2 linked regions of the Iamia sp. SCSIO 61187 genome follow. The protein of the gene in region 1 interacts with the protein of each later gene in a pairwise test. Links are inferred from orthologs where the notes say so. Each region holds a gene or a part of one and is shown on either strand. Other genes may lie near its edges.

Evidence for each region.
Region 2: the proteins of ligA (region 1) and leuS interact in binary tests that used the Escherichia coli proteins (3 or more experiments, as listed by UniProt). The link is inferred for Iamia sp. SCSIO 61187 from one-to-one orthologs.

What each region holds. Positions count from the first base shown.
Region 1 is NZ_CP050948.1:4,253,884-4,268,956, reverse strand. What follows is about bases 6,215-9,200. They hold ligA (NAD-dependent DNA ligase LigA), read left to right. Parts: upstream 6,215-6,542; coding sequence 6,543-8,858; downstream 8,859-9,200. Other genes in these bases: HC251_RS20470 (hypothetical protein), read right to left, coding at 8,875-9,200; HC251_RS20480 (DUF4388 domain-containing protein), read right to left, coding at 6,215-6,375. Also shown: tRNA 2-thiouridine(34) synthase MnmA, read right to left, coding at 1-462; HC251_RS20500 (cysteine desulfurase family protein), read right to left, coding at 521-1,717; HC251_RS20495 (serine hydrolase), read right to left, coding at 1,756-2,874; HC251_RS20490 (hypothetical protein), read right to left, coding at 2,926-3,816; HC251_RS20485 (hypothetical protein), read left to right, coding at 3,959-4,954; more of HC251_RS20480, read right to left, coding at 4,963-6,214; more of HC251_RS20470, read right to left, coding at 9,201-9,396; HC251_RS20465 (hypothetical protein), read right to left, coding at 9,407-9,955; HC251_RS20460 (PASTA domain-containing protein), read left to right, coding at 10,045-12,234; HC251_RS20455 (MFS transporter), read left to right, coding at 12,331-13,815; HC251_RS20450 (SCP2 sterol-binding domain-containing protein), read right to left, coding at 13,997-14,407; HC251_RS20445 (TetR/AcrR family transcriptional regulator), read right to left, coding at 14,502-15,073. UniProt on the Escherichia coli protein: DNA ligase that catalyzes the formation of phosphodiester linkages between 5'-phosphoryl and 3'-hydroxyl groups in double-stranded DNA using NAD as a coenzyme and as the energy source for the reaction.
Region 2 is NZ_CP050948.1:2,937,784-2,953,243, reverse strand. The notes cover bases 5,715-9,087. They hold leuS (leucine--tRNA ligase), read right to left. Parts: upstream 8,765-9,087; coding sequence 5,915-8,764; downstream 5,715-5,914. Other genes in these bases: HC251_RS14005 (fatty acyl-AMP ligase), read left to right, coding at 8,906-9,087; HC251_RS14015 (nitroreductase family deazaflavin-dependent oxidoreductase), read left to right, coding at 5,715-5,746. In the rest of the region: HC251_RS14055 (hypothetical protein), read right to left, coding at 1-772; HC251_RS14050 (hypothetical protein), read right to left, coding at 1,237-1,716; HC251_RS14040 (TIGR03619 family F420-dependent LLM class oxidoreductase), read left to right, coding at 1,949-2,836; HC251_RS14035 (nuclear transport factor 2 family protein), read left to right, coding at 2,836-3,270; HC251_RS14030 (TetR/AcrR family transcriptional regulator), read right to left, coding at 3,278-3,916; HC251_RS14025 (isoprenylcysteine carboxylmethyltransferase family protein), read left to right, coding at 3,966-4,586; HC251_RS14020 (DUF2461 domain-containing protein), read right to left, coding at 4,583-5,245; more of HC251_RS14015, read left to right, coding at 5,306-5,714; more of HC251_RS14005, read left to right, coding at 9,088-10,546; HC251_RS14000 (bifunctional 2-polyprenyl-6-hydroxyphenol methylase/3-demethylubiquinol 3-O-methyltransferase UbiG), read right to left, coding at 10,714-11,394; ligD (non-homologous end-joining DNA ligase), read right to left, coding at 11,485-12,537; HC251_RS13990 (TIGR03617 family F420-dependent LLM class oxidoreductase), read right to left, coding at 12,605-13,618; HC251_RS13985 (hypothetical protein), read right to left, coding at 13,615-15,390; HC251_RS13980 (proteasome assembly chaperone family protein), read right to left, coding at 15,434-15,460.

The sequences.
Region 1 (15,073 bases):
GTGGTCGAGGCCGGCCAGGACGTACGACTGGTCCTTGGCCCCGTCGGCGCCGCGGCCGACCCGGCGCACCCCGTCGGGCCCGGTGACGACCCGGGCGTGGTGGCCGGTGGCGACGGCGGCGAAGCCGAGGCGGTCGGCCCGGTCGAGCAGGGCCCCGAACTTCACCTCGCGGTTGCAGGCCATGCAAGGGTTGGGCGTGGCCCCGGCGGCGTGGGCGGCCACGTAGGGACCGACCACGCCGGCCTCGAACTCGTCGGCGTAGGCGAAGGTGTGGTGGTCGATGCCGAGGCGGTCGGCGACCCGGCGGGCGTCGTCGGCGTCGGCCACCGAGCAGCACCCGGTGTCCGACGCCCCGCCCCACAGCTTGAGCGTGGCCCCCTCGACCTCGTGGCCGGCGGCGACCAGCCGCGCCGCGGCGACCGAGGAGTCCACCCCGCCGGACATGGCGACGAGGACCCTCATGGCCGACCCCCCGCACGGCGCCGGTCCGAGGAGCCCAGGCGGCGTGCGACGAGGACCCTCATGGCCGACCCCCCGTGGCTCCCTGGTACTGGGGGGTGGGAGGCGGGGCACCGACGGCGCGGGCGACGGCGGCGGGCACGGCCTCGAGGGCCCGGTCGACGTCGGCGTCGGTGGTGGACCACCCGAGGGTGAGGCGGAGCGAGCCGCGGGCCGCGGTGACGTCGACGCCCAGGGCGGCGAGGACGTGCGACGGCGCGGTGGCGCCCGAGGCGCACGACGAGGCCGCGGTGGCGGCCACGCCGGCCTGGTCGAGCAGGAAGAGGACCTCGTCGGCCGCCGCCCCGGGCAGGCACAGGTGGAGGTGGCCGGGCAGGACGTGGTCCCGATCGCCGCCCGGGGGCACGACCGTCTCGACGGCGTCGGGCACGAGGCCGCGCAGGACGGGGAGGAGACCCGCGGCGAGCCGGTCGCGGAGCCGGGCGACGCGGGCGGCCTTGGCCTCCCGCTCGTCGGCGGCGAGGGCGGCGGCGACCCCGAAGGCGACGATGCCGGCCACGTTCTGGGTGCCGCTGCGCCGGCCCCGCTCCTGACCACCGCCGGTGAGGAGGGGGGCGAGGGGCGTGCCGTCGCGCACGACGAGGGCGCCGACGCCCTTGGGCCCGCCGAGCTTGTGGGCGCTGAGCGAGACGAGGGCGGCCGGCGCCGCCCGGCGGGGGAGGTCGAGCCACGCCGCGGCCTGGACGGCGTCGGTGTGCAGGACCGCGCCCCGCTCGGCCAGGGCCTCGAGCGGGTGGATGGTGCCGACCTCGTTGTTGGCCAGGCCGACCGAGACGAGGGCGGCACCGGCCGGGACGGCGTCGGGGTCGACCCGCCCGCGCCCGTCGACCGCCAGCTCGACGACCTCGGTGCCGGCGGCGGCGAGGGCCCGCGCCGTGTCGAGCACGGCGGCGTGCTCGATGGCCGACACCGCCACCGGGCCGGGGCGGGCGGCGGCCACCCCGGTCAGGGCGGTGACGTCGGCCTCGGTGCCCGCGGACGTGAACACGACCTCGCCCGGCCGGCACCCGACGAGCGCGGCCACCGCGTCGCGGGCGTCGTCGACGGCCCGACGGGCGTGGCGGGCGGCGGCGTGGGACCCCGACGGGTTGCCGTAATGCTCGGCCAGGAACGGGACCATGGCGGCCACCGCCTCGGGCCGCATCGGCGTGCTGGCGGCGTGGTCGAGGTAGGTCGGCACGACCGGGTCCAGGGGCACGCCCCGACGCTACCGGGGGGCGGGCGGGCCGGGCTCGGTCAGGCGACGAGCTCGGCAGCCAGGCTGGTGATGGCCGTGACCCGCCGGTTCTCCCGGATGAGGTGCTGGTCGAGGCCGTTGGTGAGGTAGCAGATGCTCAGGCCCGTCTCGGGGTCGGCGAAGGCGACCTGGCCGCCGGCCCCGCTGTGGCCGAAGGCCCGGGGCGAGGCGGTGTGGCCCATGCCCCGGCGGTGGCCGAGCCCGTCGTCGCCCCGCACCACCAGGCCGCCCCGGGTGCGGTTGGCGGGCACGCCGAACATGTCGGGCAGCGTGTTGCGCACGGTGCCGGTGACGTCGGCCAGCACCTCGGGGTCCCACAGGCCCTTCGGGTCGTGGAGGAAGGCCTGGTAGAGGAGGGCGAGGTCGGCGGCGCGGACCACCCCGCCGCCGCCGGGCACGCCCACCGTCCGGGCCTCGGGCGTGTTCAGGCTCAGGAGGGCTCCGAGGGCCACGTCGGGAGGGATGAGGGCCCCGATGTCGATGCGGACGCCGAAGGCCTCCTCCATCTCCTCGGGCGTGGGCGGCTCGCCCACGCCGACGGCGTCGATCACGTCGCCCTGCTCCTCGGGCGGGATGGCCAGCATCCGGGGCAGGCCGAGGGGGTCGGTCACGCGGGCCTGGATGGCGTCGGCGTAGGGACGGCCGTCGAGGGCCTCGATGATCTCGGCCACGACCCAGTGGGCCGCGGTCGGGTGGTACATGAACGTCTCGCCGGGCACGAGCGTCAGCCGCCAGCGGGAGAAGGCCTCGAGGCGGCCCTCGCGCGTCGACCAGCGGTTGGGGCCGAGCGGGGCCATCGGGAAGCCGCCCACGTGGAGCAGCGTCTGCTCGACGGTGACCGCCTCCTTGCCGTTGGTGCCGAACGCCGGGACGTACTCGGCCACGGGGCGGCTCAGGTCGAGCGACCCCTCGCCCACCAGCTGCCAGGCGGCCGACCCGACCAGCGCCTTGGTGCAGCTGAAGGGGACGAAGCGGGTCTCGGGCGGCGCGCCGAAGGTCTCGTCGACGACGACCTCGCCGTCGAGGCCGATGGCCACCTGGACCGCCGGCAGGAGGCCGTCGTCGACCTCCCGACGGGCACGGGCGAGGAACGTGGAGACCTTGGCGTCGTCGAGCACCCCGCGACCGTGCCACATCTCCGCAGTCCGCGTGCAGGTTCCCCCCGGGGCCTACCGGGTGGGGAGCCGTCGGGCCTCGGCCTCGGCCAGCACCGCCGCCGGGCGGGCCACCGCCACCAGCACCCGCGCCGCCGGCTCGGTCCCCACGTCGCGCCCCTGGCGCACCGTGACCGGCAGCGGTTCGGAGGTCTCCAGCTCGAGGGCCAGGCCGCTCGCGCCGAGGGTCAGGTCGAGCCCGTCGCTGTCGGCCGGGGCCGGGCCCAGCCGGACGATGAGCGGGCGGGGCGCCATCACCGAGTCGGGGCGGCCGACGGGATCGTGCACCACGACGCCGGAGGGGACGAGGACGAGCCACCGGCGGGCCAGCCCGTGCAGCGAGCGGACGCCGAACCACACGACGGCGCCCCCCGCGGCGGTCAGCACGGCGCCGAGGACCCACTGCTCGGCCGCCAGCAGGAACGGCCCGGCGACGGCCGCGGCGGCGACCCCGGCCCACGTCGTCGCGGCCAGCACGAGGAGCGGCAGCGGCGTGCGGAGGGCGAAGCGGCGCTCGTTGCCGTACGACGAGCCGTCGACGAACGCGTCACCCACGGCCGGCGCCGCGACCACGGCCACGGCGACGGCAGCGGCCACCACGGCGACGACCCCGCGGACGACGTCGTCGTCGGGGCTGCCGGGGCCGGCGGCCCACGCCGCGGCGGCGAGGGCGGCCGGCGCCCCGAGCCGGACGGCGGTGAGGCTGGTCGCCCGGGGCACGAGGGTGGCGACGAGCACGGCCGCCCACGCGCCCCACGCCAGGACGGTCCCCAGCACCTGCACAGGCTCCGACCGGTCGTCGAGCGCCGCCCCCACCGCCGGTCCGGCGGCGAGGGGCAGCACGAGCCAGGCGGCGCGCAGCACCCAGACGATGACGGGCGTGGGCGTCGGGCGGGGGCGGTTCATGGGGGGCCCGAGATTTGCCCACGGAGGCCACGGATGGCTACTCCTGTAGCACTCGGGAGCGACCGAGGCATCGGACCGACGACACGAAGGGGGAACCGTGCAGGGCGGTGATGCCACCGACGGGTGGACGGACAGCGAACCGATGCCCTTCGGCATCGGCACGCCCACCGCGGTCGGCAGCCTGCCGTTCGACGACGCCGACGAGGCCGTGGCCTTCGTGCTCGACGCCCTTCCGGAGCTGCCGGCGGCGCCGACGCTGCCCCGACGCGACGCCCGCGAGGGGATGATCGCCCAGGCCGCCTGGGGCGTGCCGGGCGTCGACGTCCTCGCCGACGGCACCATCGACGTGACCCCGTCGGCCCTCGACCCCGAGGCGCCGATCGCCGACCTCGGCCTCGACGGCGCCCCGTTCGTCACCTTCCGCCGGTTCCTGGCCGCCATCGAGGGCCGGACGGCGCCGGTGAAGGTCCAGATCACCGGTCCCGCCACCTTGGCCATGGCCCTCGTCCACGGCGGCGCCGAGCCCGCAGTGGCCGCCGCCGTGGCCGCCACCGCGGTGCGGGCCCGGGCCCGGGGCGTGGTCGACGCCGTCGCCGCCGTGGCCCCCGAGGCCACCGTCGTGGCCTTCCTCGACGAGCCCGCCCTCGTCGGCGGGCCCCCGGCCGCGCTCGCCGACCCCGAGTCCGTGGTCGACCTGGTGTCGGGCGCCCTGGCGGCGTGGGAGAGCCGGGCCATCACCGGCCTCCACGTCTGCGGCCCCACCGACTGGCGGGCCGTCCTCCAGGCCGGACCCCGCATCCTGTCCGCGCCGGTCGGGGCCGACCTCGGCTCCAGCGCCGGCGCCCTCGCCACCTTCCTCGAGCGCGACGGGTGGATCGCCTGGGGTGCGGTCCCCACCGACCGCCCCCTCGGCGAGACGGCGTCGCACTGGTGGCGGGACCTGTCGGCCCGCTGGTGCGCGCTGGTCCAGGCCGGCTGCGACCCGGTGCGCATCCGACGCCAGGCCCTCGTGACGCCGGCGTGCGGGCTGGCGCTCCACGACGTGGCCCAGGTCGGCCTGGTGCACGACCTGACCCGCACCCTCGGACGACGGATCCACGACCAGCTGGCCGGCGTCCGCCTCAGCGTCGGAGCGTAGAGACCGTCCTACAGGCGGCGGAGGGCGGCGGCGAGGCGCTTGAGCGTCCCGACCTTCTCGGTGTCGGCCTGCTCGGGGGCCTGGAAGGCGACGTCGAGGACGTCCTTCTTGCGGGGCTTGCCGACCTCGGGAGCCTCGTCGATGAACTGGGCGTAGAGGTTCTCCAGCCACGCCGCGTTGGGGTCGCCGACGGTGTCGGCCGAGGTGGCGGCCGAGAGGGCGTCGTCTTGCTGGTGGCCCATGGAGCGGGCGGTGGGGTCGTGGAAGCCGGTGATGCCCGCCAACCCGGGGGCCACGTCGTCCTGGCGGTGGGGGATGCTGGGCCGGTCGGCCTCGCGCACGGCGGTGCGCCGGGGCAGGAGGTCGTCGTCGGGCGCGGCCTCGGGGCCGACGGAGCCGCCGTCGAGCGTCGGGCCGAAGCTGACCGGCTCGTCGGCCTCGTCGTCGGTGGGCGGGTGGTCGAAGGGGTTCCCGGCGGACCAGGCGTCCCAGGCGGCGTCGTCACCGGTGGTGACGTCGACGTCGACCTCGGCCACGGGCGGGGCGAAGGGGTTGCCCACCGGAGGGTCCAACGGGGCGAACGGGTCCCCGGTGGGGGCGCCGGCGTCGGTGGCGTCCCCGTCGAGGTCGACGGCGGCGTCGCTCGTGGCGGGGGCGTCCCCGGCGGCGGCCAGGCGCTCGGCCGCGCTGGGCTCGTGGTAGGCGTCGTCGTCGGCGAAGGGCTCGGGCACGACGTCGAGCAGGCCGGCGACGGCGAGGCGGTGGACGACCATCGCCGTCGAGTAGCGACCGCGGCCCATGGCCGCGGCCAGCTCGTCGACGGTGCGGGGCCCGGACAGCGAGGCGATCAGCTCCCAGTCCTCCCGGAGGAGGGTGACCTGGGCGGCGCCGTCGGGCAGGGTCCGGACCGGGCTGACCCAGGCCGAGGTGGAGGGGACGACGTCGCTCATCTCGTCGACGTGGCGGACCCGGCGGCGGACCTCGTTGACGACGGCCTCGACGTTGAAGCCGCGGTAGGGCCCGATCCAGTGCATGGTGTCCGGCTCGAAGTCGAAGCGACCGTCGCCCTCGCGGAAGAGGGTGATGAGCGGGTCGTAGATCACCGAGAGCACGACCGAGGCCATCAGGTCGGCGTCGATGCCGGCGTGCTCGACGAGCAGCTCGCCGACGCGGGGGGCGTCGCCCGCCTCCTCGACGGCCCGGCCCCACGCCTCGGTGCTGACCCGCCCCGGGCGGACGAGCGCGGTGGCCAGGGCGTCGTCGGTGCCCTCGCCGCGGGCGAAGTAGAGCAGGCCCTCGTTGAGGTAGACGGTGCACCCGGCGCTGCCCGTGAACCGGACGGCGCCGGTCTTCCCCGTCGAGGAGAGGACGCGGAGGGCGCCGGCCGGGGAGTAGTCGTCCAGGGATCCGTTGAGCGCCATGTGATCAGAGTCCGATGTGAGGGCGGGCGAGGGGGGTTCTCCCCGCACCCCTCATCGGCGCGGCCCTGGCGTCCTTGAGGGTTCCCATCACGCACGGTGGTGGTGCGCGCGTGCTAACGGGGGCGCCCGGTCCGGACGACGGAGCCTCCTTCCGTATGCTCGGCGCCGTGGAGCCCGACCTCGACCCGGTGGCCGACCCGGCCGGCCGGGCGGCCGAGCTGCGGACCGAGATCGCCGAGCACGATCGCCGGTACCACGAGCTCGACGCCCCGACCGTCTCCGACGCCGACTACGACGCCCTCGTCCGCGAGCTGCGGGCCCTCGAGGAGCTCCACCCGGACCTGGTCACAGAGGATTCACCCACGCAACGGGTGGGGTCGGCGCCGAGCACGCTCTTCGCCCCGGTGCGCCACCGCCAGCCCATGATGTCGCTCGACAACGCCTTCGACAGCGACAGCCTGGTCGCCTGGGGCGACCGCCTGGAGCGGCGGCTCGGGGCCGGGCCCGACGACGACCCCGTCGACTACGTGTGCGAGCTCAAGATCGACGGGGTGGCGATCTCGCTGCTCTACGAGGACGGTGAGCTGGTCCAGGCCGCCACTCGCGGTGACGGCCGGGTGGGTGAGGACGTCACCGCCAACGTGCGCACCATCGCCGACGTCCCGCACCGCCTGGGTCGGGGCGCGCCCCGGGTCCTGGAGGTCCGGGGCGAGGTCTACATGGCCCGCTCCGCCTTCGCCCGGCTGGTCGCCCGCCAGGAGGAGGAGAACCGGGGCCGGCTGGCCGAGGGGCGCAAGCCCACCCCGGTCGCCGTCAACCCCCGCAACGCCGCCGCCGGCTCCCTGCGGCAGAAGAACGCCGAGGTCACGGCCCGGCGCGAGCTCTCGATGTGGTGCTACCAGCTGGGCGAGGTCGACGGCGGGCCCCGCTTCACCAAGCACCGGGAGACGCTGGACTTCCTGGGCGAGGCGGGGCTGCCGGTGAACCCCGAGATCCGGGTCCTCGGCACCTTCGACGAGGTCTTCGCCTACTGCGACGGGTGGAAGGACCGCCGGGCCGAGCTCGACTACGACATCGACGGCGCCGTGGTGAAGGTCGACGACCTCGGCGTGCGGAACGAGCTCGGCTCCACCAGCCGGGCACCCCGGTGGGCCATCGCCTACAAGTTCCCGCCCGAGGAGCGCACCACCCGCCTCAACGCCATCCAGATCTCCGTCGGCCGCACCGGGCGCACCACGCCCTACGCCCAGCTCGAGGAGGTGTTCGTCGGGGGCGCCAACGTCCGCCAGGCGACCCTCCACAACGAGGACCAGGTGCGGCTCAAGGACGTGCGGGAGGGCGACACGGTCGTCGTGCGCCGCGCCGGCGACGTCATCCCCGAGGTCGTCGGGCCGGTCCTCCCGCGCGACGACCCGGACCGGCCCGAGTGGCAGTTCCCCACGGTCTGCCCGTGCCCCCGCCGGTCGACCCTCGTCCGCCCCGAGGGCGAGAGCGACACCCGCTGCGTCGACCCCGAGTGCCCGTTCCAGCGGGCCGGGTCGATCGAGCACTTCGCCGGGCGGGGCTCGATGGACATCGAGGGGTTCGGCGAGCAGCGGGTCCGCCTGTTCCTCGACCTCGGCCTCATCGCCGACATCGCCGACATCTACACCGTCGACTGGGACCGGGTCTCCGAGCTGCGGTCCCTCGTCGGCGGGTGGGCCACCGCCGCCGTCGCCGCCGCCCGGGAGCGCACCGGCGACGAGCGGGCCAGGCTCGACGCCGTCGACACCGCGGACGTGGCCACCACGGTCCCCGCCGACGCCGAGGACCTGCTGGGCGCCGAGCTGGTGGGCGACCTGGCGGCCGACGCACCCCGCTTCCGCTCCACCGCCGACACCTTGCGCGGCCTGGGCGACGAGGCGGCAGGGAAGCTCCGGGCCGCCATCGAGGCCACCAAGGAGCGGCCGCTCGACCGGCTGCTCGTCGGGCTCAACATCCGCCACCTGGGACCGGCGGGGGCCGAGGCCCTGGCCGAGGGCCTGGGCCACCTCGACGCCATCGCCGGGGCCAGCGTCGAGCAGATGGCCGCCGTCGAGGGGGTGGGCCCCACCATCGCCGCCTCGGTGCGGGAGTGGTTCGACCGGGAGGGCTCGGCCGAGCTGGTCGAGCGGCTCCGGGCCGCCGGGGTGAACCTCCAGGGCCCCGAGCGCCCCGACGTCGAGCCCGTGCTCGAGGGGAAGGCGGTCGTCGTCACCGGCACGCTCGAGGGCTTCAGCCGGGAGGAGGCCGCCGCCGCCATCAAGGCCCGCGGGGGCAAGAGCCCCGGGAGCGTGTCGAAGAAGACCTACGCCCTCGTCGTCGGGGGCGAGGCCGGGGCGTCGAAGCTGACCAAGGCCGAGGAGCTGGGCGTCCCCATCCTGGACGAGGCCGCCTTCGTGGCCCTCCTCGACACCGGTCTCCGCCCCGGCGACGAGCCGGCGTCGGAGGGCGACGAGGGGTAGGCGGCTGGCGGTCCCGTCAGGTGCGCGCCGAGGTGTCGCGGAAGAAGGCCGTCGACGACGGGAGCCAGAGCAGCACGACCGTCCCGCCGGCGACGCCGATCCGCAGCAGCTGGTGGGCGACCGTCGCACCGGAGCCGGAGCCGGCGCCGGCGAGAGCGACGAGGCTCGCCAGGACGAACAGGACGCCCAGGACGGTGCCCGACGTCCGAGCCCACCGGTGCCCCCGTGCACAGGCGACGGCGTGGACGATCCAGATGGCCGCCGCGACCAGGCCGAGGGCCAGGGCCAGCACGAGGGACACGTCGGCCAGGCGGTCGAGGTCGCCGGTCAGGCCGCGGTCGGCCAGCCGGCGCCGGGTGTCGACGTGGTCGGTGAGCTGGTGCGTGGCGACGCCCTCGGCGGCCGAGACCACGGCGCCGACCGCCATGAGGGCCACGGCGGCGGTCATCGTGGTCGGGCGGGGCGGCACCAGCCGCGGCGCAGCGGGAAGCGTGCGGACCTCGACCGGCGCCAGGCGCCGATCGGGGCGCGCCGTCACGGCCGGCGCCTCAGAAGACGCTGACGGTGTAGGTGGTGGAGGTCGCCGTCTCCGGGCCGTCGGCGATGCGCCAGTAGCGGATCGTGATCTCGACCGACCCGGTGTCGTACTCGGTGACCGCCTTGCCCGGACCGGGCTGGTACTTCACGACGCTCTTGTTGTTGGGCCGGGGCCCGGCCTCGGGGTCGTACTCGGGGTTGCTCGGGTCGATGGCGCCGACCATCTGCTCCTCGGGGATGGCGACCCCGTCGATGGTGATGCGGCCGTCGTAGCCGTCCTCCAGCACGACGCCCACCTCGGACTGGCGCAGGACCCGCCCGCCGGGGGCGGGCTGGTAGCTCGCGATGGCCGAGGAGCTGTCGCTGGCGACCGGGTCGCTGTCGCCGGCCGACCGTCCGGCGATGTAGAGGCACAGCACGGCCACGCCCAGGATCGCCACGATCGCCAGCCGGCGCCACGAGAGCAGCGGCTGCGGCAGGGGGTCGCGGATGGTCGACGGGTCGAACGGCTCGTCGCGCTCGTCGGTGGCCAGAGGGCCGGCGGTGTCGTCGTCCTCCACGCCGTCCATGGTGCCAGCCGCTGGCGGGAGGGGGGACATCGGACCGACCCTCACGGGTCCGGCGGTGCCGACGCCGTACTCTCGATCAGGTGCCGCCGTCCCGCATGACCGAGCAGGTCGGTCGGGTCCTGGGGGGCCGCTACCGCCTCCTGGCCCCGATCGGTCGCGGCGCGTCCGCCCAGGTGTTCGTGGCCGACGACGTGCGGCTCGAGCGGCAGGTGGCGGTGAAGGTGCTCCACGAGGCCCTGGCCGAGGACCAGGTGTTCCTCCGCCGGTTCCGCGCCGAGGCCCAGGCCGCCGCCGCCCTCAACCACCCCAACGTGATGGCCGTCTACGACTGGGGCCACGACGACGACCTGCCGTGGATCGTCATGGAGCTCCTCGGGGGCGGGAGCCTGCGGGGGTTGCTCGACGGGGGCCACCGCCTGTCCCCGTCCCAGGCGCTCGTGGTCGGCCTCCAGGCCGCCCGGGGCCTCGACTACGCCCACCGCCGGGGCTTCGTGCACCGCGACGTGAAGCCCGCCAACCTCCTCTTCGGCGACGACGGCCGGCTGCGGATCGCCGACTTCGGCCTGGCCCGGGCCCTGGCCGAGGCGGCGTGGACCGAGCCCCAGGGCGCCGTCGTCGGCACCGCCCGCTACGCCTCCCCCGAGCAGGCCCAGGGCCTGTCGCTCACCGGCCGGGCCGACGTGTACTCCCTGGCCCTCGTCCTGGTCGAGGCGGTCACCGGCGAGGTGCCGTTCGCGGCCGACACCACGCTGGGGACGCTGATGGCCCGCGTGGGCCGGGAGCTCGTGCCGGCGCCGGCGCTGGGCCCGCTGGGCGACGTGCTCGCCGACGCCGCCGCCCCCGAGGTCGAGGACCGCCTCGACGCTCGCGAGCTGGCCCTCGGCCTGGCGAGCGTCGCCGGCCGCCTGCCCCGTCCCGCCCCGCTGCCCCTCGCCGGGACCATCGGGGTCGATCTGGCCGAGGATCGCGACCCGACGACGATCGCCGGGGACGGCGCCGATGCCACGGCGGCGGTGCCGCCCGCCCCGGGGTCGGCCGCCGTCGACCCCACCGTCGCCGCCCCGGCCGCCGACGCCACCGTCGCCGACGCCACCGTCGCCGACGCCACCGTCGCCGACGGGGTCCCCGGGCGGGCCGGGGACGGGGCGTCGGGGGCCGCCGCCGTGCTCGGGTCGTTCGCCGCCGAGGGCCTCGACGACGGGGACGGCGAGACCGACGCCACCGGGTTCATGGCGTGGAGCCAGGACCCGGTCGGGGTCGCCACCATCGCCCGCCCACCGGCCACCGCCGCCGACGAGGACGATGCGCCCCCCTTCGACGGTGCCGACGACGGTTGGACGGGCGATGACTGGGACCCCCGCTCGCCGACCGGGCGCCGCCGGCGCTGGCCCCGCATCGTCTTCATCGTGCTGCTCGTCGGCGCCCTGGGCGCCGCCATCGGCGTGCTGGTCGCGGACCTCGCCGAGGGACCGCAGACCTCGCCGGTCCCGGCGGTGAGCGGTCTCACCGAGGAGGCGGCGGTCTCGTCGCTCGAGGCCCAGGGCTGGGACGTGGAGGTCCGCCGGGTCCGCGAGGACGGCACCGAGGAGGGCGAGGTCCTGCGGACCGTCCCCGGGCAGGGGACCCGGCTGGCCGAGGGCGAGCCCGTCGTCCTCGAGGTCTCCGACGGCCCGACCGAGGTCGACCTGCCGGCCATCACGCCGGGCATGGAGCGGGGCCGGGCCGAGGAGCTGCTCGAGTTCTCCGAGCTGGTGCCGGTGGTCGAGGAGCGCTTCGACGAGGAGGTCGGGGCCGGGCTGGTGATCGAGGTCCTCGACGACCTCCCCGCCCGGGTCCCCAAGGGCACCGAGGTGCGCCTCCTCGTCTCGCAGGGGCCCGAGCCCCGCACCATCCCCGACGACCTCGTGGGCCAGCCCGAGGACGACGTGGTCGCCCGGCTCGACGAGCTGGGGCTGGTCCCCGCCGTGGAGGGCGCCTTCAGCGACGACGTCGAGGCCGGGCTGGTCATCAGCACCGAGCCGGGCCCCGGCGCGACCGCCGAGCGGGACAGCACGGTGACGGTCGTCGTCTCCCGGGGCCCGGACCTGGTCACCGTGCCCGACGTGAGCTCGGTGGGGAGCCTGGCCGAGGCCGTGGCCCTGCTCGAGGCCGAGGGCCTGGTGGCCGGCGACGTCGCCGGGCCCGCGGCCGGCGCCCCGGCCAGCTCGTCGCCCGGTGCCGGCGAGCAGGTCCGCCGCGGCTCCGAGGTCGACATCACCCTCCGCCGCTGACCGCCGCCCACGGATGGTGCCTGGCACCATCCGTGTGACCGGTTGCACCCGGGTCGCCGGGCTGGATTGACCCGCGGGTCAAGTACCGTTGCCGGGATGGTCGAGGACGGCGTCACCAGCGACGACGAGCCCGCCCTCCGCACCACCCGGTCGCCGCGGGTCATCCTCACGGTGCTGCTGCTGGGGCTGTTCTCGGTGAACGTGACGGTCACGATCCTCGCCGTCTCCATCCCCCGGATCTCCGACGACCTGGGGGCCTCCCAGAGCACCCTGACCTGGGTCGTGAGCGGCCCGATCCTCGCCTTCGGCATCATCGGCCCCGCCGTCGGCAAGCTGGGCGACCTCTGGGGCCAGCGCCGGGTGTTCCTCATCGGACTGGCCGGGGCGAGCATCAGCGCCGCCGCCAGCGCCGTGGCCTGGAGCGCCGGGTCGCTGATCGCCTTCCGGATCATCGCCGCCGCCCAGGGGGCGGCGACGGGGCCGGCCAGCTTCGCCCTGATCGCCCTCGTCTTCCCCCGGTCCCAGCGGGTCAAGGCCCTCGGCTGGTGGTCGATGGTGGCCGCCGGCGGCCCGGTGATCGGCGTGGTGGTGGGCGGACCGCTGGTGTCGACCCTCGGGTGGCGGGCGATCTTCGCCGGCCAGGTCCCCCTCGTCCTGGCCGCCGCCGCGGTCGCGGCCCGGGTCCTGCCCGAGACCCCGCGGCGCGCCGCCACCCGGTTCGACTGGGGCGGCGCCCTGCTCCTCGCCCTGGCGGCCACCCCCGTGCTGCTCGCCCTCAACCTGGCCCCCGGCCGGGGCTGGTCCGACCCCCTGGTCGTCGGCTGCTTCCTGCTCGCCCCGCTGGCCGCCGTCCTCTTCCTCCGTCACGAGGGCCGGGTCGAGAGCCCGCTGCTCCCGCCCCGCTACCTCAAGCGCCGGAACTTCGCCCTGCCGATCCTGATGCTCGGGCTGATGAACGCCACCTACATGGGCAGCTTCGTCCTCACCCCGTTGCTCCTGCAGAACGTGCTCGGCTTCGACGAGACCAAGACCGGGCTCATCTCCACCGCCCGGCCGCTGGCCTTCGCCATCGCCGGGCCGCTGGCCGCCATGGCGGTGGCCCGGCTGGGGGAGCGGGTGGCGGGCATGGCCGGGGCGTCGGCCATCGTGGCCTCGATGCTGTGGATGGCGACCATCCGCGCCGGCACCCCGGCGCTGGTCATCATCGGCGGCCTGGCCCTGGCCGGCGTGGCCATGGGCATCTCCAACCCGGCCATGTCGTCGACCATCTCCCACGCCGTCGACGAGGCGGACCTGGGGATCGCCGGGGCCGCCCAGCAGATGATCGTGCAGGTCGGCGTGACCTTCGGGATCCAGCTGATGCAGACCGTCCAGCAGGTCCGGGAGGGGCCGGCCGGGCTGGAGGGCAGCTACAGCCAGGCGTACCTGGCCGCCGCCGTGCTCGCCGCCCTCTGCGTCGTGGCCTCCGCCGGCGTCCGTCGCTCGCCCCGCCGCGCTCCGGAGGTGCACGAGGACCCGATGGAGGTCGACGCCGAGCTCCACGGCGTCCCCGTGCCCACCACCAGCACGCTCACCGACTGATCGGGCCCCGCACGGGGCGCGCCCTCCCGGGCGCGCAGGCCGCACGCGAGGGGGTCCGTTGGGCCTGGCGGCAGCCCCTTCACCCGGCCTGCGTCGGATCGAGCCGGCGAGCGCAGCGAGCTTCGGCGGGAAGCGGTCCGGCGGCTCCCCGTCCGCGTGCGGCCCCGTCTGCGACCTGGCTTCAGTCGGTGATGGCCTGGATCTTGCTCGCGATCTCGGCCTGGACCGGGTCGATGGCGCCGGACTGCATGGCCATCAGCTTGGTCATGTCGCCGGTGACCTGGATCTGGCCCGACATGAACGCCTGCATCCCGGCCTGGGGGTTGCCCTCGACGAGGATCGCCTTGGCGATGTCGTAGGGGAGGGTGACGGTCAGCTGGGGGTCCTCGATGTGGCCGGTGTCCATCTCCATCTCGCCGCCGGTGGAGTCCATGTGGGCCTCCATCACGCCGCCGGAGCCGACCTCGTCGGGGCACTCCTTGATGTTGAGGTTCATCTTCACCACGTGGGGCGGGGCGCCGGCCTTGCCGCGGTACTCCTCGCGGATGGCCTTGGCCTGCTCGAGCCACTCGTCGGTCAAGAACTGCGCCACAGGGGGCCTCCGGAGGTCCGTCGATCGGGGTTCGGCGCACGTTACCTGCAGGAACCGCGGCCGGGGGTCCCCTCGGACCGCCCGGGTGCGGGCCTCAGGCGGGCGCGAGGACGCGGCGGGCGATGCGCTCGTCGGCGGCCAGCGAGCACACGACGAAGCGACCGACGAAGGCGGCCAGGGCCTCGATCGGCATCGACACCCGCCCGGTCCGCTGGAAGTGGCCGTAGTACCCGACGGCGCCGACGACGCCGTAGGCCAGCAGCATCGGGTCCTCGTCGCGCACGGTCCCGTCGGCGATGCCCTCGGTCACGAGGGCGGCGACGTCGCGGGCGTGCTCCTCGGTGCCCTGGCGGAGGACGTCGTCGAGCCCGGCGACCGACTCGACCTCGATCAGCGAGAAGAGGCGGGAGTGGTTGGCCATGTAGACGACCGACGCCTCGGCGCCCTGGCGGATCCGCCGGAGGGGCTCGGCCTCGACGTCGATCGCCGCCGCCTGGGCCCGCCGGAGCTGGAGGCGGTTCTGCAGCACGAGGTCGCGGAACAGGGCCTCCTTGTTCTCGAAGTACCAGTAGAAGAGGCCCTTGGCGACACCGGCCCGCTCGACGATGTCGACGATGCGGGTGTCGTCGTAGCCCCGCTCGGCGAACAGCTCGCTGGCCGCCTCGA
Region 2 (15,460 bases), 1.3 Mb from region 1 along the record:
GGTCTCGCCAAGCGAGAACATCGCTGAGCGTCGCCGGATCGACGTTCCCGCTCAAGTGGTGGGCGAACGTCTCAGCGTCAAGCTTCTGACGGCGTGACGGCGCAGCGGCGTCCTCGTCGTTGAGCGCAGCGACCTTCACATCGAGACGCCCATCCGGGAGGACCTCGACCCGCACCGTCGTTCGCGTGATCTCGACGCTGTGGGCGACGACGGTGGGGATGACGAGAGTGCTCGACGCAGAGGAGTCGTAGACCGCGAGCTCGATGAGGCCGAAGGTGAACCCCAGGTGGGGGGCAGCTCCGAGCAGGTCGGCGATGCTCTCGATCTCCTCTCGGATGCCGTCGCCCACAACGAGAAGTACCAGGTCGCCGCTTCGCAGCCCGCGGCTGATTCCGTCGATCAACTGCTGACGCTCGAGGTCATCGCCTCCGAGCAGGTCGGCGATGCCGCAGTCGCCGTTGACAAGGCGCACTGCGTGGTCGAGCTCGTCGAACGAGAGCTGACAGAGCGCAGCGGCGTAGTCGATGACTTGGCCGACGACATCTCGACGGGCTTGAGGGTTGCGCCAGAGCTTGGTCTCGATGATGACCAACGTGCCGTTCGGATCCACGAGCAGGTTGTCGATCTGGCCAGCGGTGGTCGGGACTTCCCGGCCCAACGAAGTCAAGGGACCGATCGAGGCTCGGATCTCATCGACCGGCAGCAGCGTCGGGTGCTCTTGTATCAGCTCTTGGAGCCAGTTCTCGGCGAATGTCCGCTCGGTGAACGGCACCCGTTGCAGGCGCCGGGTTCCGTCGGGACTGATCTCGATGGGCGTGCCCGCCCGCCTCATGTCAGGCAGCCAAGCCCGAGCACCGCTCGAAGCGATGCTGCTGCATCGGTGGCGGCGCCGCGCATGACTTGGTGATCGGGTTGTCGTCGGGGTGGCATCTTCATGGTGCGCTCCGAGGGTCGACGTGAACGATGTTGGCACGGCTCTCGCGCTCGGGTCGCACGTTCGGATTCCGTCGGCACCGTTCGCCCGATCGAGCTCAGTCGATCGAGAAGTAGTCGGGCGGAGCCCAGGGCACAGCCAGCAAAGCGGATCGAGGTGCCGCGCTGGCGATTGCTGCGGTATGGATGGACCGCTGCGCGCGGTCTCGACGACTTCTCCCGAGCGCAACCAGCTCGGGACTGAGCGCACCACTGCCCTCGCGTTCGATCGCGGTACGCCGGGCGTTGCGTCGAGCACTCGAGCTAGCTGGTGTCAACGCCTCGACGCTCGAGCTCTTCCTGGCAGTCGGGAACCGAGTCGGTCCAGCGGTCCTCGTCCGGCGAGTAGCGCCGCCGCTCGTTAAGCACGTGGCGCAGCTTGAGGCGGAGGAACCACGTCGGCGCGTCCTCGTTTGGCAGGTCGGTGTCGAGGTCGCCCGTTGCAGCGAGGAGCAACGAAGCCGCTGCCGTTGCATCGGTTGCGAGGCGGTCCCAACCGGTCGCAACGTCGAACGCCTCTGCCGCAGCCTCGGAGCTGCCGAGCCACGTCGCTTCGAAGCGACGAGTGAGGATCTCTGCAGCCATGCGGTCGGCGAGCCCGCTGATCTCGATGCGAAGTCGAGCCACTTCCTCGACGAAGGAGGCGACGCGGCGGATGTATTCGGTTGACACCGTCTGCGCCGGGACGACGACGATCTCGTCGTCGGCGGGCTCGAACTTGAGGGGATCGTCCGGGTCGGTCATGGCGGCCCTCCGGGGGCGGATCTGGTGGATAAGCACCCAGACCGGCACCCAACCGAGGAGGTGGGAGGCCACGGAACCAGTGGAGCTAAGGGGAATCGAACCCCTGACCTCTTCCATGCCATGGAAGCGCTCTACCAACTGAGCTATAGCCCCGAGGGAGGGTTCAACCTAGCACCGGCCCTCCGGGCCACGGAAACGAGAACGTGTTCTAGGGATGGGGCAGACTGGGGACGTGCGCTTCACCCTCGCCCTGCCCATGCTGTCGGCCGATCGGCTGGTCCCGTTGGCCGTCCGGGCCGAGGCCGCCGGGTGGGACGGGATCTCCATGCCCGAGTCGGTCTTCTACCCCGAGGAGGTCTCGGCCGACTACCCCTACACCGCGGACGGGGAGCGGTTCTGGCCCGCCGACGCCCCCTGGGTCGACCCGTGGGTGGCCATCCCGGCCATGGCCACGGCGACCGAGCGGATCACCTTCGGCACCAACGTGAACAAGCTCTCGCTCCGCCACCCGCTGCTGTGGGCCAAGACCGTGGGGTCGGCGGCGGCGCTGTTCCCGGGGCGGATCGAGCTGGGGGTGGGCCTGAGCTGGATCCCCGAGGAGTTCGCCTGGCTCGAGCAGGACATGTCCACGAGGGGCAAGCGGCTCGACGAGCAGATCGAGGTCATCCGCACGGTGCTCGGCGGGGGCTGGGTCGAGCACCACGGGCGCTTCTACGACTTCGGCCGCCTCCGGGTCGACCCGGCGCCACCGCAGCCGGTGCCCATCCAGGTCGGCGGCCACTCCGACGCCGGGCTCCGCCGGGCCGCCCGCCTCGGGGACGGGTGGATCGGGGCCCAGTGCGGTCTCGACGAGATCCAGGCCATCACCGCCCGCCTGACCGCAGCCCGGGACGCCGCCGGCGACGACGCCCGGCTCGCCCCCGACGATCCCGCCTTCTCGGTGAAGCTGACCCCGATCGTGGCGGCGACGCCCGAGGCCATGGCCGAGGTCGCCGCCTGCGGCGTCACCGAGGTGATCACGGTGCCCTGGTACTTCTTCGGCGGCGATCCCACTGACCCGGTGGCCCAGGACGAGGCGGTCGACCGCTTCGCCGTCGAGGTCATCGAGCCCCTGCGCTGATCGGAGCCCCCGTGACCGACCCCCGGACCGACACCCACCCCGCCCGCGCCGCGTCGCAGCGGTCGATGGCCGCCATCGAGGCCGGCGACCGCGACGGGTGGCTCGCCCTGTTCGCGCCCGACGCCGTCGTCGAGGACCCCATCGGGCCGTCGATGTTCGACCCGGAGGGCCACGGCCACCACGGCCCCGACGCCATCGCCGCGTTCTACGACACCGTGATCGGCCCGAACCGGGTCCGCTTCGCCATCCGCGAGTCGTACGCCTGCGGCTCGGAGGTGGCCAACGTCGGGACGATCACCACGACGCTGGGCGACGGCAGCCAGGCGGTGGTCGAGGGGGTCTACACCTACCGCGTCGGGGCCGACGGCCGCATCGTCGCCCTCCGGGCCTTCTGGGAGGTCGACGCCATCTCCTTCGTCCCCGCCCCGGGGTGACGCCGCCTCAGGTGGCGCGCAGGTAGGCGACGACCAGCCGGGTGATCTCGGCGGCGAGGGCGTCGTCGTCGATGCCGGACGTGGCGTCGGTGGCCACCCGGTGCACCAGCGACTCGATGACGTCGATGGACAGCCGGGCGGCCAGCCGGGGGTCGGGCGCCCGCACCTCGGGGTGGCGGGCGAGGAGGGTCGCCACGACGTCGGTGAGGTCGCGCTCGAGGGCGCGCAGCCGGGCCAGCTGCTCGGGCGGGCGGGGCGCCTCCTCGAACAGCACGCGGTGCAGCTCGCGTCCGTCGGCGTGGAGGGCGACGAGGGCGGCGACCACCGGTCCGATCAGGTCGGGCAGCGGGGTCCGGTCCCACTCGTCCGGGGCGGCGAGGGCGGCGGTGACGGCGGCAGCGCCCGCCTCGATGTGGGCGTCGACCAGCTCGACCAGGATGGCGTCCTTGTTCGGGAAGTACTGGTAGAGCGACCCGACCGAGAGCCGGGCGGCCTCGGCGATGCGGTTGGTGGTGCCGTGGGCGTAGCCGTGCTCCTCGAACACGGCCCGGGCGGCGTCGAGGATGCGAGCACGGGTCTCGTGGGCGCGCCTCTGGCGGGGCTGCTTGCGGGGCCGGAGGTGGGGGGCGAGGGCGGCGGGCGTCATGTCCGAAAGCGAGTCGACGAACGTGAAGGATCCCTCGCATCCTAGGTCCATGACCCGACCGGCCCTGGCCCTCGTCTCGCTCGTCGTCTTCACCGTCCTCGGGTTCGGCTGGCGGACCGTCGTGCAGGTCCGCCGGCACGGGGACACGGGGTGGCGGTTCTCCCGCACCGGCCTCGACCGCATCGTCGGCCCCGGCCTCGGCCTGGGGTTCGTCCTCCTGGCCGTCGGCCCGGCCTGGGCCCTCGCCGCCGGTGACGCCGCCGTGCCGCTCGGCGTGGCCGCGCTGGCCGGGTCCGACGCCGTGGCGGGCGCCGGGGCCGCCCTGGCCGTGGTGGCCGGGGTGCTCACGGTCGTGGCCCAGGTGCAGATGGGGGCGTCGTGGCGGATCGGCGTCGAGGCGGGGGAGCGGACCGACCTGGTGACCGACGGCCTCTTCACCGTCGTGCGCAACCCGATCTTCACCGGGATGCTGGCCTTCGCCGGGGCGGTGGCGCTGCTCGTGCCCACCCTGCCGACGCTCGCCGGCGCCGCCCTCGCCGCCGTCACGATCCACGTCCAGGTCCGCCTGGTCGAGGAGCCGCACCTGGTCGGCGTGCACGGCGCCGCCTACCGCCGCTGGGCCGCGGCCACCGGGCGGTTCGTCCCCGGCCTGGGCCGGCTGTCGCGCTAGCGGGCCTCGTCGGGCGGGAGGTGGCTGGGCCCGACGTGGAGGTCGAGCAGCCGGGTGAGGGGCTCGGCCCGGCGCCAGGTGTCGACGATGCGCTCGAGGGCTCCGGCCGTGGACAGCCACCGGCGGGGCGGGAACGACCGGCCGGCGTGGCAGCCCTTCATGCGCAGCAGCTCGATGCGCGGGTGGTCCGCGGGGTGGCCGCGGGGCGCCCGCTTCAGGCTCTCGCGAGCGGCGACGTCCAGCCCCCGGCGCCGCACCTCCGCCACCGCGGTGGCGATCGCCGGCCCGCTCCCGTCGTCGGCCACGGCCTGGCGCCACCGGTCGAGCTGGTCGGGGAGCAGGTGGTAGTACCCCGCCGCCACCAGCAGCCCGGCGCTGCTGATCTCGACGTAGAACCGGGTGCCGCCCTCGCCCTCGGCCACCGCCCCGGCCGCTGTCTTGTAGGGGCTCTTGTCCTTGGAGAAGCGGACGTCGCGGTGCGGCCGGAACAGGTGGAGGGGGCCGAACTCCTCCTCGACCGCCTCCGAGAGGGCGGCGAACGGGGCCTTCACGGCCTCGTCGTAGACCGGTCGGTGGGCGTCCCAGAACGCCTTGGTGTTGTCGGTCTCGAGCCCGGTGTAGAGGTCGATCGCCTCGGTCGGCCAGCCGCGGAACGCCATGGGCGCACGCTAGGTCCGGAGCGGCACGGCCGGGCCGGCCCTGGAGGTAGCGTCCCCGCCATGCCGATCGACGCGCCCTACGAGCCGAGCCCCTGGGAGCCCATCGCCACCCAGGTCGAGCAGTACGAGTCCAGCGGCGGGGCCGAGGGGGGCGAGATGCAGGGCGTGCCCTGCATCATCCTCTCGACCCTCGGCGCCAAGACGGGCAACCAGCGCAAGACGCCCCTCATCCGGGTCGAGCACGAGGGCCGCTACGCCGCGGTCGCCTCGATGGGCGGGGCCCCGCAGCACCCGGTCTGGTACCACAACCTGGTCACCCACCCCGAGGTGGTCACCCTCCAGGACGGGCCGACGGTCGCCGACTACGTCGCCCACGAGGCGACGGGCGACGAGAAGGCCGAGTGGTGGGCGCGGGCCACCGAGGTCTGGCCCGCCTACGACGAGTACCAGACCAAGACGGACCGTGAGATCCCGCTCTTCGTGCTGACCCCCAAGGCCTGATCGTCGTCGCCTGATCGTCGTCGCCGTCACGCCGCGGCGCGGAGGGCGGCGACGAGCGCGGTCCGGACGGCGGCGACGACCGCATCGGGGTGGGCGAGGACAGGGTCGTGCTGGCCCACCTGTCGCAGGTTGCGGGGTGTCGCAGGTTCGGTGGCTGGCGGCGCGACCTCAGACGACGAAGCTGACCATCTTCCCGGGGACGACGATGACCTTGCGGACGGTCCCGCCCTCCAGCTGGGCGGCGACGGCGGCGCGGGCGGCGGCCTCGAGGGCGTCGCGGTCGGCGTCGGCGGCGACGGTCACCCGGCCCCGCACCTTGCCGTTGACCTGGACGGGGAGCTCGACGGTGTCGGCCACCAGCCAGGCCGGGTCGGCCTCGGGGTAGGAGGCGTAGGTGACGGTGTCGTCGTGGCCCAGACGGGACCACAGCTCCTCGGCGGCGTGGGGGGCCAGGGGGGCCAGCAGCAGCACCAGGTCCTCGGCCACCGGGCGGGGCACCCCCCCGTCGGGGTACGTGCCCGTCAGGTGGTTGGTCAGCTCGGTGATGCGGGCGATCGAGGTGTTGGACCGCAGGCCCTCCATCCCGTCGCGGACCGCGGCGATGGTCTGGTGGAGGACCCGCTGGGTCTCGTCCGACGGCGTCGCGCCGTCGTCGACGCGGACGGCGCCGGTCTCCTCGTCGACCACGACCCGCCAGATGCGCTGCAGCAGCCGGAACATGCCTACGATGGCGGTCGAGTCCCACGGGCGGCTCTGGTCGAGCGGGCCGGTGAACATCTCGTAGAGCCGCAGGGTGTCGGTGCCGTACTGCTCGAAGATCTCGTCGGGGGTGACGACGTTCTTCAGCGACTTGCCGATCTTCCCGATCTCCCGGGTGACCCGGGCGCCCTCGTAGGTGTAGGTGCCGTCGGCGTGCACCACGTCGGCGGCGGGCACCGGGAAGCCCCGGTCGTCGCGGAAGACGGGGGCCTGGATCATCCCCTGGTTGAACAGGCGGTGGAAGGGCTCCTTGGAGCTGACGTGGCCCAGGTCGAACAGGACCTTGTGCCAGAACCGGGCGTAGAGGAGGTGCAGCACGGCGTGCTCGGCGCCGCCGACGTAGAGGTCGACGCCACCGTGCGGCTTCCGGTCCCCGGGGCCCATCCAGTAGCGCTCGTTCTCGGGGTCGACGAAGCGCTCGCTGTTGGTGGGGTCGAGGTACCGCAGCTCGTACCAGCACGACCCGGCCCAGTTGGGCATCGTGTTCAGCTCGCGCCGGTACGTCTGGACGCCCTCGCCGTCGCCCAGGTCGAGCTCGACGGTGGTCCAGCCCTCGACCCGACCCAGCGGCGGTTCGGGGTCGGAGTCCTCGTCGTCGGACGTCTTCGGCGTGAAGTCCTCCATCGGCGGCAGCTCCAGCGGCAGCTGGTCCTCGGGCAGGGCCCGGGCCTCGCCGTCGGCGCCGAAGACGATGGGGAACGGCTCGCCCCAGTAGCGCTGGCGGCTGAAGAGCCAGTCCCGCAGCTTGTACTGGACGGTGGCCGTGCCGTGGCCGTGCTCGACCAGCCAGGCGATGATCGCCTCCTTGGCCGGCCCGACCTCCAGCCCGTCCAGGAACCCGCTGTTGATGGCCGGGCCCTCGCCGGTGAAGGCCTTCCCGTCGAAGCCGTCGCTGGGCTGGACGGTGCGGATGATGGGGAGGTCGTAGGTCTCGGCGAAGTCCCAGTCGCGCTGATCCTGGCCGGGCACGGCCATGATCGCCCCGGTGCCGTAGCCCATCAGGACGTAGTCGGCGACGAACACCGGGATCTGCTCGTCGTTGACCGGGTTGGTGGCGAACGAGCCGGTGAACACGCCGGTCTTGGCCTTGTCGGCGGCCTGGCGGTCGATCTCGGAGCGCCGGCTGGCGGCCTCCTGGTAGGCGGTGACCGCGGCCTTGGGCGTGGCCTCGCCGCCGGTCCAGGCCTCGGCGGTGCCGGCGGGCCACTCGTCGGTGGTGAGGGCGCCGACCAGCGGGTGCTCGGGGGCGACGACCATGTAGGTGGCGCCGAACAGGGTGTCGGGCCGGGTGGTGAAGACCTCCAGGGCGCCGGCGCCGGTGGGGAAGACGACCCGGGCGCCGGTCGAGCGGCCGATCCAGTTCCGCTGCTGGTTCTTGATGGCGTCGGTCCAGTCCAGCTGGTCGAGGTCGTCGATCAGCCGGTCGGCGTACGCCGTGATGCGGAACATCCACTGCTTGAGGTTGCGGCGGTAGACGGGGAAGTTGCCCCGCTCCGAGCGACCGTCGGCGGTGACCTCCTCGTTGGCCAGGACCGTGCCCAACCCCGGGCACCAGTTGACGGGGACGTCGGCCAGGTAGGCCAGGCGGTGGCGGTTGACGATCCGACGGCGCTCGGATGCGTCGAGCTCGGACCAGGCCTTGCCGGTGTCGTCGGTGCCCGAGTCGGGCCGGCGGACGCCGGCGTCGAGCTCGGCGACCAGTTCGTCGATCGGGCGGGCCCGGTCGGCGTCGCGGTCGTACCAGGCGCCGAAGATCTGGAGGAAGATCCACTGCGTCCAGCGGTAGAAGTCGGTGTCGGTGGTCGACACCGACCGACGGTCGTCGTGGGCCAGCCCCAGCCGGCGGAGCTGGGCCCGCATGGTGGCGATGTTGGCCTCGGTGGTGACCCGGGGGTGGGTGTTCGTCTGCAGGGCGTACTGCTCGGCGGGCAGGCCGAAGGCGTCGTAGCCCATGGTGTGGACGACGTTGTGCCCGGTCATCCGCAGGTAGCGGGCGTAGACGTCGGTGCCGATGTAACCGAGCGGGTGACCGACGTGGAGCCCGGCGCCCGAGGGGTACGGGAACATGTCGGCGATGTAGCGGGCGGGCTTGCCGGCCATGGTCGCGAAGCCGTCGCTCAGGGGCCCGACGGGGTTGGGTGTGTGGAAGGTGCCGTCGGCCTCCCACCGGTCCTGCCAGCGGGTCTCGATCTCGTTGGCGAGGGCGGCCGAGTAGCGGTGGACGGGGGTGTCGGCATCGGTGGTGACGGGCTCGGCCATGCTGTGAAGGTAGCGGTGCCGGCCCGGCCGACACCCCTCCTCCGCCCCGGTGCGGGCGCTCGCTGACGGGCTCGTGGCGCCCCGACACCCGCCCGGGGGACGCCGGGGTAACCCCCTGCCGGTCCGGGGAGTCGGACCCGCGTGCTGACCCTCCCCCTCCGGATCGAAGCGGCGGCGGCGCGCGGCCGCGGCGCCATCACCTTCCTCCACGGCGACGACGCCCAGCGCGTGCCGTGGGCGGACCTGCACGACGACGCCCGGGGCATGGCCGCCGCCCTCCAGGCCCGGGGGATCGGCCCCGGCGACCACGTCGCCCTCCTCGGCCCGACGAGCCGTCCCCTGGTCACGGCCATCCAGGCGACGTGGCTGGCCGGCGCCACCGTCATGGTCATGCCGCTTCCGATGCGGATGGGGTCGATCGAGGAGTTCGTCGACCAGACCCGGGCCCGGCTCCGCCAGGCCGACGCCGCCATGGTCCTGATCGACGAGCAGCTCGCCGGGTTCGTCGAGCCCCGCGACGGCGACCCGCCCTTCGTGCCGCTGCCCGAGCTGTCGGCCGCCCCGGCTGCCTACGTCGCCCCCCGGATCGACCCCAGCCGGCTGGCGATCCTCCAGTTCACCAGCGGCTCCACCGCCGAGCCCAAGGGCGTCATGCTCCCGCACCGGGCCGTCACCGCCAACCTCGACGCCATCATGGAGGCGACCGACTACGACCCCGACAGCGACGTCCTCGTGTCGTGGCTGCCGCTCTACCACGACATGGGCCTGGTCGGGATCCTCACCCTCTGCATGGCCTCGGGCGGCGACCTGGCCCTGGCCGGCCCGCAGGACTTCATGGCCTCGCCCTCGCGATGGGTGCAGTGGATGTCCGACTACGGAGCCACGGCCACCGCCGGCCCGAACTTCGCCTGGGTGCTCGCCACCAAGGCCATGCGCCGGCTCGACGGGCTCGACCTCTCACCGATGCGGGTGGCCCTCAACGGGGCCGAGCCCGTCGACGCCGCCCAGGTCGAGGCGCTCGTCGAGGCCGGCGCCCGCCACGGGCTGCGGCCGGGGGCCATCTTCCCCGCCTTCGGCATGGCCGAGGTGTGCATCGCCGGGGCCTTCCCCCGCCCCGGCCAGGGCCTGCGCACCGACGTCGTCGACGGCCGGGTGCTGGAGACCGAGCGCTACGCCGCCCCCGTCGGCGACCCCGACGCCGACGGGGCCCGCCGCCTCGCCCTGCTGGGGCGGGCCGTGCCGGGCCTGGAGATGCGCGTCGTGGACCCCGAGTCCGGCGCGACCCTCCGCGACCGCGAGGTCGGCGAGCTGGAGATCCGGGGCACGTCGGTCACCAGCGGCTACTACAAGCGGCCCGAGGTCACCCGCGACACCTTCCACGACGAGTGGCTCCGCACCGGCGACCTGGCCTACCTGGTCGACGGCGAGCTGGTCCTCTGCGGCCGCATCAAGGACCTCATCATCGTCGCCGGCCGCAACGTCTACCCCCAGGACGTCGAGCGGGCCGTGAGCGACGTCGAGGGCGTGCGGCCCGGGAACGTCGTGGCCATCGGGGTCCAGGGTCGGCGGGGCGAGGAGGTCGTGGTGGTCGCCGAGGTGAAGGGCGATCACGGGCTGAGCGTCCGCGACGACGTCGCCGAGCGGGTCCGGACCTCGGTGGGCCTGGCGTGCCGCGAGGTCGTCCTCGTCGCCGCCGGGACGCTGCCCAAGACCAGCTCCGGGAAGCTCCAGCGGTCGCTGTGCCGGGACCGCTACCTCGCCGCCGAGCTCGTGGGGGTCTGACACCACGGCCTGAGCCCTCACGCCCGGCGATCGCCTGCCGATCGAGCGGGAGACACCCTTCCCCGGCGCACCAGCCGGGGGACTGCGGAGGCCGTGTGCCCGGCGATCCGCTCTCCGGAGCCCCACAGCGTCGTGGGGCTCCGGCGCGTCGGGCGAGAGGGCGGGCGTCAGCGCCGGCGGGCGACGACGACGGTGTCTCGCACCTGGACGAGCTCGCCGTGGGGCTCGTGGTCGTCGCCGGCGCCGTGGCCGTGGTGGCCGTGGCGAGGTTCCATGCGGGTGGGGTCGTCGGCCCGGACGACCTCCCAGACCGCGGCGTCGAGGTCGGCGGCGATCTCGGCGGCCGGGCGCATCACGTCGGGCATGTCCCAGCGGCCGACGGCGATGTCGTCGCGGTGGTGGCTGAGGTGGACCATCGTCCCGCCGGGCCGGACCACGGCGGCGAGCTGGGCGATGAGCCGCCCGTGGTGCGGGTGGGGGAGGTGCAGGAAGCACATGGTGGCCAGGTCGACCTCGAGGCCGGGCTCCGGGGTCCAGGTCCGGAGGTCCGCCTGGCGCCAGGTGACCCGGTCGTCGGCGACGAACCGGGCGGCCCGGTCGAGGGCCACCTGCGAGGCGTCCAGGGCCGTGACCCGCCACCCCTGCTGGGCCAGCCAGGCGGCGTCGCCGCCCTCGCCGGCGCCCAGGTCGAGGGCCCGGCCCGGCGTCATGCCCTCCACCACCTCGACCAGCCGCTGGTTGGGGCGCCCGCTCCACGTCCGCTCGACGCCCCCGTAGCGCTCGTCCCAGAAGGTCGGGCTGAACAGCTCGTCGAGGTCGAGGTCGGGGGCGTCGTGGTCGTGGCTCATGGCCGCAGCGTGCGCCCGGCCCGCCCCGGCCCGCAACCCGGCTTGCCGCATCGGCAAGCGGCCAGGGATGGTGCCTGGCACCTTCCGTGCTCAGCCGTCGGCGCGGGCTCGGCTGGGGTGCACGCGGCGGGCCTCGTCGGGCATCTTCGGGTAGACGGGCGGCCACGGGGCGTCGGGGATGCCGCGCTCGAGGTCGGCCCGGTAGCGGGCGACGAGGGGCTCGATCGACTGGGGGGCGTCGTCGATGGCGGCCCACGGATCGCCGTCGGCGGCGACCCGGGCCGGGACGGTGGCCAGCGTCAGCTCGTCGGGGTGGATGGCGTCGAGCTCGTCCCACCGGAACGGGGTCGAGCACTGGGCGCCGACGCGGGAGCGCACGCACCAGGCCCCGAAGACCGTCTTGTGCGGGGCGTTCTGGTTGAAGTCGACGAAGATCCGCTCACCCCGGTCCTGCTTCCACCACTCGCCGGTGATCAGGTCGGGGTGGCGCTCCTGCATCGTCCGGGCCACGGCGATGGCGGCCTGGCGGGTGCCGAAGGAGTCCCACCCCGGCTCGACCCGGACGTAGAGGTGGAGGCCCCGGTTGCCGGTCGTCTTGGGGAAGGCCGTGATCCCGACCTCGGTGAGGAAGTCACGGACATGGTGGGCCGCCTCCCGCACCATGTCGAAGGTGGTGCCGGGGGAGGGGTCGAGGTCGAGGCGGAGCTCGTCGACGTCGTCGGGCGCCGACGCCCGGTAGGGCCAGGGGTGGAACCCGAGCACGCCCTGGTTCACCACCCACAGGACGTGGGCCAGGTCGGCCATCACGATCGCCCGCGACTCGGTGCCGTTGATCGTCGAGACGGTGGTGGTCTCCAGCCAGTCGGGCGCCGAGTCGGGGATGCGCTTCTGGAAGAAGCTCTTGCCGGTGACGCCGTTGGGGAACCGCTGGAGCAGGGTGGGCCGGTCGCGCACGGTGCGCATGAGCGGCTCCTCGACGGCGGCGTAGTACCGGGCCAGGTCGAGCTTGGTGAAGGGGCGGCCGGCCGCTCTCCCCGGGGCTTCTGGCTCGCCGGGGAACATGACCTTCTCGGGGCTGGTGATCTCGACGGTCCGCCCGCCGGCCTCGATCGGGACGGGTCCTCCGTGGTCCTGCTTGGGCACGAGCTCTCCTGGCGGGGACGGGACCGCCACCCGGTGCCGGGCACCGCGCGGCGGTCGCGGGGTGCCGCTAGCCGGCGGCCTGGAGGGTGGACCGCACCTGGGCCCACAGGTCATCGGGCGCCTTGTACGGGGCGTAGAAGCTCATCCGGTCGACGGTGCCGGTGAAGCGGTCGAGGAGGCCCTGGGCGACGTCGTCGGGCTCGGCCACGACGGCGAAGGCCTCGAGGACGTCGTCGGTGATGAGCTCGCCCATCTCGGCCCACCTCCGCTGCTTCGAGAGCTGGTTGAGCTGCGGCTGCAGGTCGTCCCACCCGTGGTGCTCGAGGACGCCCTTGTACGCCGGCGTCGAACCGTAGAACGCGATCTGGCCCCGCACCGCGGCCGACGCCTTCTCGGTGGCCTCGTCGGAGTCGCCGGTGACGACGAAGGCGGGCAGGGCGATGCTGATGTCCGCCAGGGAGCGCCCGCCGGCCGCCAGCCCCTCCTCGAGGGCGGGCATGGTGACGTCGCGGAGGTACTCGGGGGTGGTGAAGCCGTGGGCGAGGAGGCCGTCGGCCACCTCGCCGGCGACCTTGGTCATCAGGGGGCCGACGGCGGCCAGGTAGACCGGCGGCGGGCCGTGGGGCGACGGCGGCGGGGTGAAGAACGGCGTCATCAGGGTGTGCCGGTAGAACTCGCCCTCGAAGGCCAGCTCGGCGCCGTCGTTCCACGTGGCCCAGATGGCCCGCAGGGCCTGGATCATCTCCCGCATGCGCGCCGCCGGGTGGCTCCACTCCATCGAGAACCGCTTGGTGATGTGGGGCTTGATCTGGCTCCCGAGCCCGAGGATGAACCGGCCGTCGGAGAACCGCTGCAGGTCGTGGGCGCTCTGGGCGAGGGTCATCGGGTTGCGGGCGAACGCCACCGCGATGTTCGTGCCGATCTCGATGCTCTCGCTGTGCTCGGCGGCGAGCAGCAGGGTCAGGAACGGGTCCTGGTTGGTCTCCGACGCGAACACCCCGTCGTAGCCCGCCGCCTCGGCCAGCCTCACGCCGTCGGCGATGCCCGTGAGGTCACCGCCGACGCCTCCGTCGACCTTCATCGCTGTTCTCCTTCGTCGTCGTCTTCGGTCAGCTTGTCGATGCGCCGCCGCAGGTCGGCCACGTCCTCGACGAGGCGGGCCTCGGCGTCGGCGACGATGGCGGCGGTGATGCGGTCCTGCTCGTGGGCCCCGGCCAGGTCGGCCCGGACGGAGTCGAGGTCGGCGGCGGTGGCGTCGGCCCGCCGGGCCAGGCGCTCGGCCTCGGCCCGCAGCTCGGCGTCGGTCTCCTCGGCCCGGTCGGCGCGGACGGCGCCGTCGTGGACCCGGTCGTTGGTGCGGTCGACGCGGTCGGAGAGGTCGGCCAGGCGCGCCGCCAGCTCGGCGACGGCGTCGGCGAGGGCGGTGGTGACCTCGTCGTGGTGGCGGTCGCGCCCGTCGAGCAGGCGGTCGACCACCTTGCCGACGACGCCCCCGGGACCGCCGGTCGGGGCGCCCACGGCGGCCTGGGCCCGGGTGACGGCCTCGACGGGCCGCTGGGCGGCGGCGTCGGGACGGGGCGGGGTGCGCACGGTGTGGGTCGCGGCGGCACCGGTCACGGGGACCTCCTCGGGCAGGGGGCGGAGGGCTTCGGGGATGTGGGCGGCGTCGCCCTCGTCGCTGGCCGCCCAGGCGAGCAGGCCGGCGGCGTCGTCGCCGGGCACGGCGGGGAAGCGGAGGCGGAGGGCGGGCGCCTCCTCGAGCACGACGGCCAGGTACGGGCCCACGTCGTCGGCCGACGGCGGCGTGCGCAGCCAGGCCTCCCACGCCTCCCCGCCGTCGGGGGCGAAGGGGCTGGGCGGCGGGGGGGTGCGGCCGGTGGCGTCGGCCTCGGCGGCGAGGAGGGCGGTGCGGAAGATGATCCGCGCCCGGCGGTCGACCTCGACGCCGCGCGCCGTGCGGGACCAGTGGTACCCGAGGGCCCGGTCGGCCTCGGCGTCGACGCCCCGGCGGCGCTCCAGCCAGCCCCGGCACTGGCGGGCCACGGCGGGGGCATCGGCGAGCGTGACGCGGGGGCTGCCGGCGGCGAACCCGCTGAGCAGCCAGGGGCGGGCGTCGGTGAGGCCCGAGTAGTGGAAGCACCGCACCGGCCGGTCGACGACGCAGAGCCGGCCGTCGACCCATGCCGTGGGCCGCTCGTGCAGGTTCCAGTAGGCGACGTCGTAGGTCGGGTCCCGCAGCACGTGGTGGTCGAACAGCACGGGGACGAAGTCGAGCCAGCGCTGGTCGGCCAGCATCATCATGTCGGGACGGCCGAGTCCGTCGCGCCGGAGCCGCTCCTGCCACCAGTCGAGGAACGGCGTGCTCGACCGGCGGACCGCCAGCAGCCCGCCGTTGAACATCCCCGACCCCAGCAGGCCCGGCTCGTCGGGCAGCCGCCCGTCGCGGGGGACGGGGTCGAGCACGTGGGGCACCAGGACGACGTCGTGGGCGGCCCCGGCGGCGACGAGCTCGTCCATGGGGTCGAGGACCTCGACGTCGCCGTCGACGTACACGGCCACGTCGGCCTGCTCGAGCGTGCGCCGCAGGGCGAGGGGCTTGAGGGCGCAGGCCATCTCGAACGGGCTGTAGATCGCGGCCATGGCCAGCAGCTCGTCGGTGGGGAAGCCGAGCTGCGAGGGCGTGACCAGCTCGACGTCGCGGTGGGTCCAGCCCGCCGGGGGCATGTGGTCGCCGTCGACGACGAGGATCGTGAAGCGGGCGCCCGGGTGGTGGTCGACGAACGAGCGGGCGGCGAGGCGGGCGTCGGCCAGGTAGCTGCGGGTGGCGACGGTGCAGCCCCCGACGGCCGTCACGGATCACCTCGGAGGTGATCCGTGCGCGCCGGCGCCTCCGGGATCACGCCCCGCCCTGGTCGCGCAGGAA